DNA from 3 places in the Pseudoalteromonas sp. SWYJZ12 genome. Region 3 is predicted to be linked to each of the others. Evidence: predicted binding sites of a transcription regulator. Region 3 holds the regulator's gene; each other region holds the start of a gene.
What was found. Region 3 encodes sigma-54, which starts transcription at its own class of promoters, with help from an activator protein. Its sites were predicted from a motif close to GTTGGCACGNNNNTNGNNT; they were not measured.

Region 1: I6F42_RS17525 (diacylglycerol kinase family protein) is a predicted target of sigma-54. The motif match lies at 1,879-1,897, and genes of this name have one in related genera.
Region 2: I6F42_RS04900 (PA2169 family four-helix-bundle protein) is a predicted target of sigma-54. The motif match lies at 1,863-1,881, and genes of this name have one in related genera.

Annotation. Positions count from the first base shown of each region.
Region 1 is NZ_JADYXH010000022.1:46,065-49,282, forward strand. Features, by position in the region: gene I6F42_RS17520 (DMT family transporter) at 1-701, shown strand, start outside; gene I6F42_RS17525 (diacylglycerol kinase family protein) at 739-1,608, opposite strand; gene I6F42_RS17530 (hypothetical protein) at 1,936-2,076, shown strand; tRNA gene I6F42_RS17535 (tRNA-Ser) at 2,296-2,386, shown strand; tRNA gene I6F42_RS17540 (tRNA-Ser) at 2,439-2,531, shown strand; gene I6F42_RS17545 (DUF4124 domain-containing protein) at 3,023-3,218, shown strand, end outside.
Region 2 is NZ_JADYXH010000003.1:109,687-112,904, forward strand. Features, by position in the region: gene I6F42_RS04890 (TonB-dependent siderophore receptor) at 1-421, shown strand, start outside; gene I6F42_RS04895 (biopolymer transporter ExbD) at 666-1,061, opposite strand; gene I6F42_RS04900 (PA2169 family four-helix-bundle protein) at 1,376-1,819, opposite strand; gene I6F42_RS04905 (LysR family transcriptional regulator) at 1,997-2,935, opposite strand; gene aceK (bifunctional isocitrate dehydrogenase kinase/phosphatase) at 2,952-3,218, opposite strand, start outside.
Region 3 is NZ_JADYXH010000005.1:91,030-94,247, reverse strand. Features, by position in the region: gene lptA (lipopolysaccharide transport periplasmic protein LptA) at 1-481, shown strand, start outside; gene lptB (LPS export ABC transporter ATP-binding protein) at 478-1,203, shown strand; gene I6F42_RS08385 (RNA polymerase factor sigma-54) at 1,273-2,772, shown strand; gene hpf (ribosome hibernation promoting factor) at 2,798-3,085, shown strand; gene ptsN (PTS IIA-like nitrogen regulatory protein PtsN) at 3,090-3,218, shown strand, end outside.

The DNA of each region.
Region 1 (3,218 bases), on a different contig from region 3:
ATTATTTAATGCTTTACTGGGCACAAAATCACCTTACCTCAGCCATGACCTCTATTGCCTTTTCAATGCTGCTGGTTATGAACATAGTCAATACTCGGTTATTTTTTGGTAAGCCAATCTCAAAACGAATTTATACAGGTGCTGTACTCGCTGTATTAGGTATTACGTGTCTGTTTTGGCCACAGTTACAGCAGTTCGACTTGAGTAATGGTGCGTTGGTCGGGTTACTACTTGCCCTCGGTGGCACCTTTGTGGCTTCATTGGGAAATATGGTAAGCGTTCGTAATTCTCGTAAACAAATTGGTGTATTGCAAGGCAATGCATGGGGTATGTTATACAGCGCTATAGGCTTGGCTTTATATGTATTAATGAACAATGTGCAATTTAGTTTAAACGCTCCACCAAGTTACTGGTTATCACTACTTTATCTATCAATATTTGGCACTGTAATCGCTTTTGGTTGCTACTTTGCTCTACTTAGAAATATAGGCCCTGAAAAAGCCAGCTACGTTATTGTTTTATTCCCATTAGTGGCAGTAACACTGAGTAGCTTTTTTGAAGGCTTTGAATGGCACGCAAATACCTTTGCAGGATTTAGCCTAGTGCTATTAGGTAACGCCATTGTGCTTACTCCAACAAAACGAATTAACGCCTTTTTAGCTAATAGAGCAATGGCTAAAAGTGGCTCCGTCCCCAGTTAGACGCGTTATTAACGCAACTAACGTAAAAGCGCCTACCCTACTGTAGGCGCTTTTTTATTGGCATATGAAAAAGTAAAGCCTGCCCATGTACACTAATAACGGCAGGAGTTTTACCTACCAGTTCACCATCTGCTTCAATCAATAACCCTTCAGTTTTTATGGAAGCTGTATTTAAGCGACTGTAGTTAAGGTTTTTTATATGCTGATGGCGCTTAAAAAATAACTTCATAAAGCTTATTACATTATAAAAAAGCCCACCCGATCGCATTTGATAACACTCAAGCAGCCCATCAGTTAAATCTGCTTTTGGCGCTATTTCTAGACCACCACCAAAGTACTTATGATTAGCAAATACGGTAATTAAATTTTGATACTGCCAAACATCGTTATTAAACGTACCTTGTAACTGCTGAGCTTGATAATAAAATAGCTCCTTAATGCTCGTCCAACTGTAATCAAAAGATGAAAAACTAGCTTTAGCATTAATCGCTTTAACTACATGAGCATCAAACCCTACCCCTGCAATATTAATAAAATAGCGGCTATTAATTTTTCCTACATCAACTGCTGTCGGTGTATTAAATAGTGCCTTTCGCCAATCATCTTCTTTGCAACTAAACCCTCTCGAGAAATCGTTACCTGTACCGCAAGGCAATAATGCTAACGTACAGCTACTCCCTATTAACGCATTAACCGCCAAGCTCAATGTACCGTCTCCGCCAAGTACAACTACTTTGGTAAATTTACTCAGTAGCAACCTTATTTGAGCGCAGTCATCGTTAAAGTTTCCCGTTGTAGTAAACATACAATAAGAAAAACTGCGTTTTTTACAAATGCTTTTAAGCCATATTAGTGATTTTTCACTCTGTTTTTTTGTACTTGGTTTAATAATTATTAGTAGTGACAAGCTTTTGTTTCCAACAATGTATTTAAGAACGAATAAAAAAGAGTTTAATTGAGTTTTTTTAATCTGAATAACTAGTCAAAAAAGTTTATTTAAAATGCATATAAATAAATAAAAACACACACAAACACCAGTATTGGTGAGAGTAAAGCCGATTTTATTTTAACTATTTATGCAAAAACCATAATAAAAAACACTGAACCGCACGTTAATAAAATCAATAAGGATTAGTTTAACTAATCCGTCAGGCTCAATTTTTATCGTTGTCTTTTTAATCAAACAACGTGCAAAATGCACGCGATTTCAACATATACAACCCGGAGCAAAATAATGAAACCAATTAACACATTAAATCAAACAGCAGCAGCTCAAGTAGCAGTTAAACCAACTAACCGTAAAGCAAGAATGTTAGCTAGACTTAACACTATTGGTAAAAGACTAGCACTTAGCGGCGCAGCTCAATATAAATAATCACCCAACCATGATTATTTTTCGGTGCAGCGAACACTCAACCACTAAATGAAGTCACTTATTTAGCTCCCCCTTGTTTGCTGCAACCTATTTATTTTATTAAAAATTGCCTTAATTTCCCCTTATTTACAAAAAAAACCTCATTTACGTACATTTTTTAGGCAAACAGTCATTTTGCTATTTACACAGCGGTATCACCTAAGTATTATTCTGCGTCACGGAGAGATGGCAGAGTGGTCGAATGCACCGGTCTTGAAAACCGGCATGGGTTTATAGCCCATCTAGGGTTCAAATCCCTATCTCTCCACCATATTTTAATTGGTGGCTTTTTTACTTCCATCAATACAAACGGTTATGGCGTTGGAGAGGTGTCCGAGTGGCCGAAGGAGCTCCCCTGCTAAGGGAGTATAGAGTTTGTAGCTCTATCGAGGGTTCGAATCCCTCCCTCTCCACCATATTTAATTTAAACCACTTAATTGTGGTTTTTTTGTGCCTAAAATTTAACACCGATACTAAATTGGGAGGGTGAGAACCCTCGACAGGGTTCGACAAAATGTCTGGAACATTTTGGGCCGCTGCAAGCGTCGCGCAGCGATTGATTACATGGATGTAAGCAAATCTATCCCTCCCTCTCCACCATACTTAATTTAAACCACTTGATTGTGGTTTTTTTGTGCCTAAAATTTAACACCGATACTAAATTGGGAGGGTGAGAACCCTCGACAGGGTTCGACAAAATGTCTGGAACATTTTGGGCCGCTGCAAGCGTCGCGCAGCGATTGATTACATGGATGCAAGCAAGTCTATCCCTCCCTCTCCACCATACTTAATTTAAACCACTTGATTGTGGTTTTTTTGTGCCTAAAAATTATAAAAACTAAACAAATTGTGCCTAGTAATAACTTAGGGCATTATTAACATAACTTTAGCCACTTTAGGTTTAGCTATGATCCGGTTCATATTGCTATCAGTTTGCGCGGCAGCACCATTTTTTACCTTGGCACAAAGTACAACAGTGTATAAGTGTGTAATTAAGGGCGTTCCTACCTTTAGCCAAACGCCTTGCGCTAAAGATGCACAAGTTATTACTCTTAAAGATATAAACGTAATTGAAGCATACAAAAGCTCTACGCCCGGTAAAG
Region 2 (3,218 bases), on a different contig from region 3:
CGTAGAAGATATATTTTCAGCTGAAGACATCTCTATTATTGAAGAGTGGCAACCAGAGGATCGTATTAACTTAAGTGCGCTTTATCAACGTGACGATTGGACAGTTAACCTGTCTCTTAATCGTTTTGGTGAGTACACAGTAGAAGATGGTGGTCGTCAAACGTATGGCGCAGAAATTTTAACAGACGTTAAAGTTAACTACTTCGTTACTGAAGATTTGTCGGTAAACATTGGTGCAAATAACTTGTTTGACGTTTACCCAGATAAAAACGAAATAGGTAACTCTCGCTCAGGTACTATTGTGGATGCTAGTGGCAACACAGTAATAAGCAGCTCAGGTGTGTTTGACTACTCACGTCGTTCTGCTCCATTTGGATTTAACGGAGCTTACTACTACGTAGGCGCAGAATACCGTTTTTAATTACTAACCTGAACTCTGGTTAAGATATTTAAACTTTGATTTCTCTAGCCAGAGATTTTCAGTGAAAACAAGGCGAATTTATGCGTCAATAGCTGGCCTATTGCAATTAAATTCAACGCAGTTAACGCTGACAATAGCTGCTAGAGATAGATTTATTAGCCAGAATTTAGGTTAAGTAACCTCCCTTTCGTTATTTAACTCAAAGGGCCGTAAGGCCCTTTTTTTAGTTTTATATTGGGCTGTTTTATTTAGAAATCAAACTTATTGAATAATCATCGTATTGCTTAATATTATTCATTACACTCATTAAAGTATTATGTGTACTGTTTTCGTCTGCGGTTATAAGTACCGAACTTATTTCATATTTAGCCGCGAACATCGCTAAATTAGTCGCAACTTGCTCTAAATCAATTAACCTCCCTGAAAAATATATTCCGTTACTTTCATCAATTCTAAATAAAGCATTTTTAACAGGCTTATCTATTTGAGGGCTGTCGAGTGGTCGGTTTAATTCAATAGCCACAGGTTTTACAAAAGATGTAGTTACAATAAAGAAAATTAGTAATATGAACACTATGTCTAACATCGAGGTCATATCTACATCAGCATTATTTTGCAGTTTAGTTAGTTTACTTTTCATATTGGACCTTATTTTTAATTAAATGCTGCGGCGCCACAGCAAGGTTTTAGGTACCTACTAACAAAATTAGCACAGCAAAAATAAAGCGTGGTTAAATAAATATTCTAATAACATTAAATATTTGTATTCATTATGTATTTAAAATGTGGCGAAATAAGGTGGTGTTTGTACCAATTTGCTTATATATGGGGTCTATTTAACATCGTTATAGTGTGATTTAATTCGTTAAATTGCTTAAAGATTTATGCAGATTGGTATGAGAGGCAATAAAAAACCCAGCGCTAGGCTGGGTTGTATTTATGCGTTATGTAAGCTTACTGCTTTTGCATACGGCTCATTTCTGCATGGCAGCTTTGCATTGTTAATAATGTTTTAGCCAGTGCAGCTTCGCAATCAGCCGGTTGTGGTTTATCCATAGCGGCTTTAATTTCTACAAGCGTTTTATCTTCTACTTCTTCAAGCTCTTTTACATACGTGCTGTCGTTATGTGAGGTGAATGTAGTAAGTAAGGCTGTGTATGCACGTCGTGCTTCAACTGCGAAAGATGAACCATCTTCGCGTTCGCCTTTTTCATTAATTGCATATGGCTGCAAACGCTCAACACTCACTTTTCGGGCATCTATCATACGCTGAAAAAGTGCGCCGATAGCAGGGTCTTCAACTTTTTCCTGTGCTTTTTGATAAAAGTCGATGCCGCTGTTCATAACTTGAATGATGTCAGTAATATGATTTACTTCTGATCCTTGATGGGTGTTCATAATGACCTCTTTTATTAAATGAATGTATAGTTCAATTTAATAAAAGCAATGTATGTTCCACGTTTTTATTTTTATGTAGTTATTTGATTTTATTGGTTTAATTTAATTTCAGAAAGAGGCTAAGTTAATGAGGAAAGTATTAACCTAGCAATTTTTACATTATATTGTGTAATAAAGTTATTTTAGCTCTTCAGCTACTTCAGCTACTTTTTGGCGTAACCAGATGTGGCTCGCATCGCGATGTAACAGTGGGCTCCAAATCATATCAAGCTCAAAAGGAGGAATTGGAAACGGTGGCTCTAAAATTTTAAGCCCCGGATCATCTAAGTATATATTTGCGGCTTTTGAAGGAAGGGTCGCAATTAAATTTTTCTCTTTAGCTAAATGAATCGCTACATGATAGTTACGCGTAAAAGTGGCAATGTTACGATGTTTACCAAAGTGGGCAAGTGCTTCGTCAACCCAACCAAGTTTTTGCACATCTTTAGGGTCCATGCCCACGCCTACACCAAAACCTGTTTTACTCACCCATATATGGCGTGCTTTTAAGTAGCTGTCGAGGCTAAAGTTTTCAATAATAGGGTTGTCGGCCTTAACTAAGCAGCAAAAACTGTCTTTCCAAATACGTTTATGATGAAAAGACTGAGGTAAGTTTTCAAAGCGGTTGATTGCCATATCTACTTTACCGTTTTCTACGTCATGAAAGGTTACATCACTTGGTGTGAGTATATCTAAAGTAGTATCGGGGGCTTCTTCGTGTAGTTTACTTAAAAGCTTTGGCGCTAACGTACTTGCAGCGTAATCACTGGCCATTATTCTAAATACACGTTTACTCTGGCTTGCCTCAAATTCTCTATTAGGTGCTAGGGTTTCTTCAAGCGTCATTAATATGCCACGAATAACGGGTTGTAACTCTAAAGCGCGCTCTGTCGGGACCATACCATCGCTGGTACGAACTAAAATAGGGTCGTTAAATAAGTTACGAAGACGTTTAAGGCCATTACTCATTGCGGGCTGCGTAATACTCAATTGATTAGCAGCGCGTGTTACGTTGCATTCTCGAAGCAATGTATCGAGATAAACGAGTAAATTTAAATCTATTTTACTTATATTCATTGTGTGTCCTTTGCGTCTACCAGTGATGGATAAATCGCTGTGCTGTCGGGTAAGGGTAAATATGACTTACCTGCCCATTTTTTATATTTTGTTGCGCCTGCTTCCAAAAGCTAACATCTATAAGCTCTGGATGAGTGCTGAGAAAAAACTTTTTATACATAGGATTAGGCATTACAAATGTACATAACTGCTCTGGGAATACATCTTGTGGTGCAACAGAGTAACTTTGTTCATCCATTAAATAATCGTCGTAGCTCTTTGCTTTTGGTAATGCTCTAAAGTT
Region 3 (3,218 bases):
TGCCGAGCAAAACACGCAACCGACTGCAAATCAAATTTCAATAAGCGCCGATAAGCAAGAAGGTCAATTAAAAGCTAATGTCGGGATTTTTGAGAAAAATGTTGAAATTATTCACGGTAATCGCCGTATCACAGCCGACCGCTTAGAAGTACATAAACGCGATGAACTTGGTGATAATAAACAATTATTAATTGCTACAGGTAGCCCTGCGCACTTTGAAGAAAAGCAATCAGATGGCACGACTATGAGCGCCAGTGCTGACGAAGTACGTTATGATGTATCTAAGCGTTTTTTAACGCTTGTTGGTAATGCACAAGTATCGCAAGCGGGACAAAAAATAAATGCTAAAAGCATTACCTACGATATAGAGCAGCAGCTAATCAGTGCCGAAAAAGATGAAAACTCAACTGACCGCGTTCACACAATTTTAGTGCCAATCGAGACTAAAAAAAGTAAAAAAAGCGACAAAGGTCAACCATGAGCACATTAAAAGCAGAGCTATTAGCAAAGAGCTATAAAGGCCGTGAAGTTGTAAAAAACGTCGGCCTTGAAGTCAAAGCTGGCAGTATTGTTGGCTTACTTGGCCCTAACGGCGCAGGTAAAACCACCACGTTTTATATGATAGTAGGACTTGTACCTAGCGACAAAGGTAAAATATCGATAGACGATAACGATATTACTCTTTTACCTATGCATAGTCGTGCTAGATTAGGCATTGGCTACTTACCGCAAGAGTCTTCAATATTCAGAAAGCTGACTGTTTATCAAAACTTAATGGCCATTTTAGAAACGCGCAAAGAGTTAAATAAACAAGCTAGAGAAGACACTCTCGATAAATTATTAGATGAATTTAGCATACAACACATTCGTGATAGCCAAGGTATGGCATTGTCGGGTGGCGAACGTCGTCGTGTGGAAATAGCACGTGCGCTGGCAGCAGATCCTAAATTTATATTACTAGATGAACCATTTGCAGGTGTTGACCCGATTTCGGTATTAGACATAAAGAAAATAATAGAACATCTCAAAAATCGTGGGATTGGTGTATTAATTACCGATCATAACGTAAGAGAAACCCTTGATGTTTGTGAAAAAGCCTACATTGTTTCTCATGGGGAGCTGATTGCATCAGGTACTCCAGAACACGTATTAAATGATAAAACAGTACGCGATGTTTACTTAGGCGAGCAATTTAGGCTGTAACATTTACGCCATGTCTTTAAGCATCTGCTAGTATTAATTATAACAACATAAAAGGATTGTTAGAGATACATGAGGCAATCACTACAGCTGCGCATGGGCCAGCAACTTACAATGACTCCACAGTTGCAACAAGCTATTCGTTTGTTGCAACTCAGTACATTGGATCTCCAGCAAGAAATACAAGAAGCTCTCGACAGCAACCCGCTATTAGAGGTTGAAGAAGCAGACTATTCCGAAGACGCTGCAGGTAAAAACGAGCAAAAAGCAGATACAGATGACATAACTGTTAGCGCATCTGCCGATGATGCTCCAAGCGAATATGAACAAGATAGTGGTGAAGCACTTGCAAAAGACACGCTAAGTGACGACATGGCTATGGATGTTAGTTGGGATGAGTACATGAGTGCCGCCCCAGCAGCATCATCGGGTCCGATGCCTGAAGACGAATCAATATACCAAGGTGCCTCTACTGAAACGCTCCATGAGTATTTAATGTGGCAGTTACAACTAACGCCATTTAGCCCTACAGACGAAGCTATTGCTATTGCTATTGTAGAAGCCGTCGATGATTCAGGTATTTTAACACTAAGCTGCGAAGAGATTTTAGAAAGCTTTAATCAAGAAAACGAAGATGATAACGAAGTCGAACTTGATGAAATTGAAGCTGTATTAAAACGCATCCAACTGTTTGATCCTGTTGGTATTGCTGCACGTAGTTTACAAGAGTGTTTGTGTATTCAGCTTAACCAGTTTGATAAAGAAACACCTTACATTAATGAAACAAAAATGATTTTAACCGAGCATATTGATTTATTAGCTGCTCGTGACTATCGTACATTAATGAAGAAAACTAAGCTCAAAGAAGAAGAGCTTAAAGAAGTAATGACATTAATACATACTCTTAGCCCTAAACCTGCAGATACTATTGTAAGAGAAGAATCTGAGTATGTTATTCCTGATGTGTCAGTTAAAAAAATTAAAGGCCGCTGGGTTGTTGAGTTAAACCCAGATAGCATGCCTAAAATTCGTGTTAATAGCCAATACGCGGCAATGTCTCGCACTGTAAAATCCAGTGGTGACAGCCAGTTTATTCGCTCGCATTTACAAGAAGCTAAATGGTTTATTAAAAGCTTAGAAAGTAGAAACGACACGCTATTAAAAGTAACAAATTGTATTGTTAAGCAACAACAAGGCTTTTTTGAACACGGTCCTGAAGCCATGAAACCAATGGTTTTAAATGATGTTGCTGAAATGGTAGAAATGCACGAATCAACAATTTCGCGCGTAACAACCCAAAAGTATATGCACACACCCCGTGGTATATTTGAGCTTAAATATTTTTTCTCAAGCCATGTAAGCACCGAAAACGGTGGTGAATGTTCATCTACAGCAATCCGTGCGCTTATCCGAAAATTAATCGCAGCAGAAAACTCAGCAAAACCATTGAGTGATAGCAAAATAGCGGATATATTGGCTGAGCAAGGAATTAAAGTAGCGAGACGTACAATCGCAAAATACCGCGAATCTCTGGCTATTCCACCGTCAAATCAACGTAAAAGTTTGATTTAAGACGCAAAAAAAGAGGGTAATGCTTATGCAACTAAACTTAACTGGTCGTCACGTAGAATTAACCGATTCACTAAGAGACTATATTAATACCAAATTTGCGAAGCTAGAAAGACACTCTGATCATATTAATAATGTTCATGTCATTCTCGATGTAGAAAAATTAAATCAAAAAGCAGAAGCCACCATACACGTAAGCGGTGCTGAGCTATTTGCCTCTACAGAACATCAAGATATGTATGCCGCCATTGACTCGTTGATCGACAAGCTCGATCGACAAGTAATTAAACACAAAGAGAAGCTTGCTCGACACTAATATGATGAAATTAAGCTCACTTATATGCCAGGACTGCAGCAAAGCTGCGGTCCTTTTTAATAGCAAAAAAAGAATTTTAGAGTTCATTAGCGAACTTGCTCACGACAAACTTCCGTATTTACCGCAACAAGAT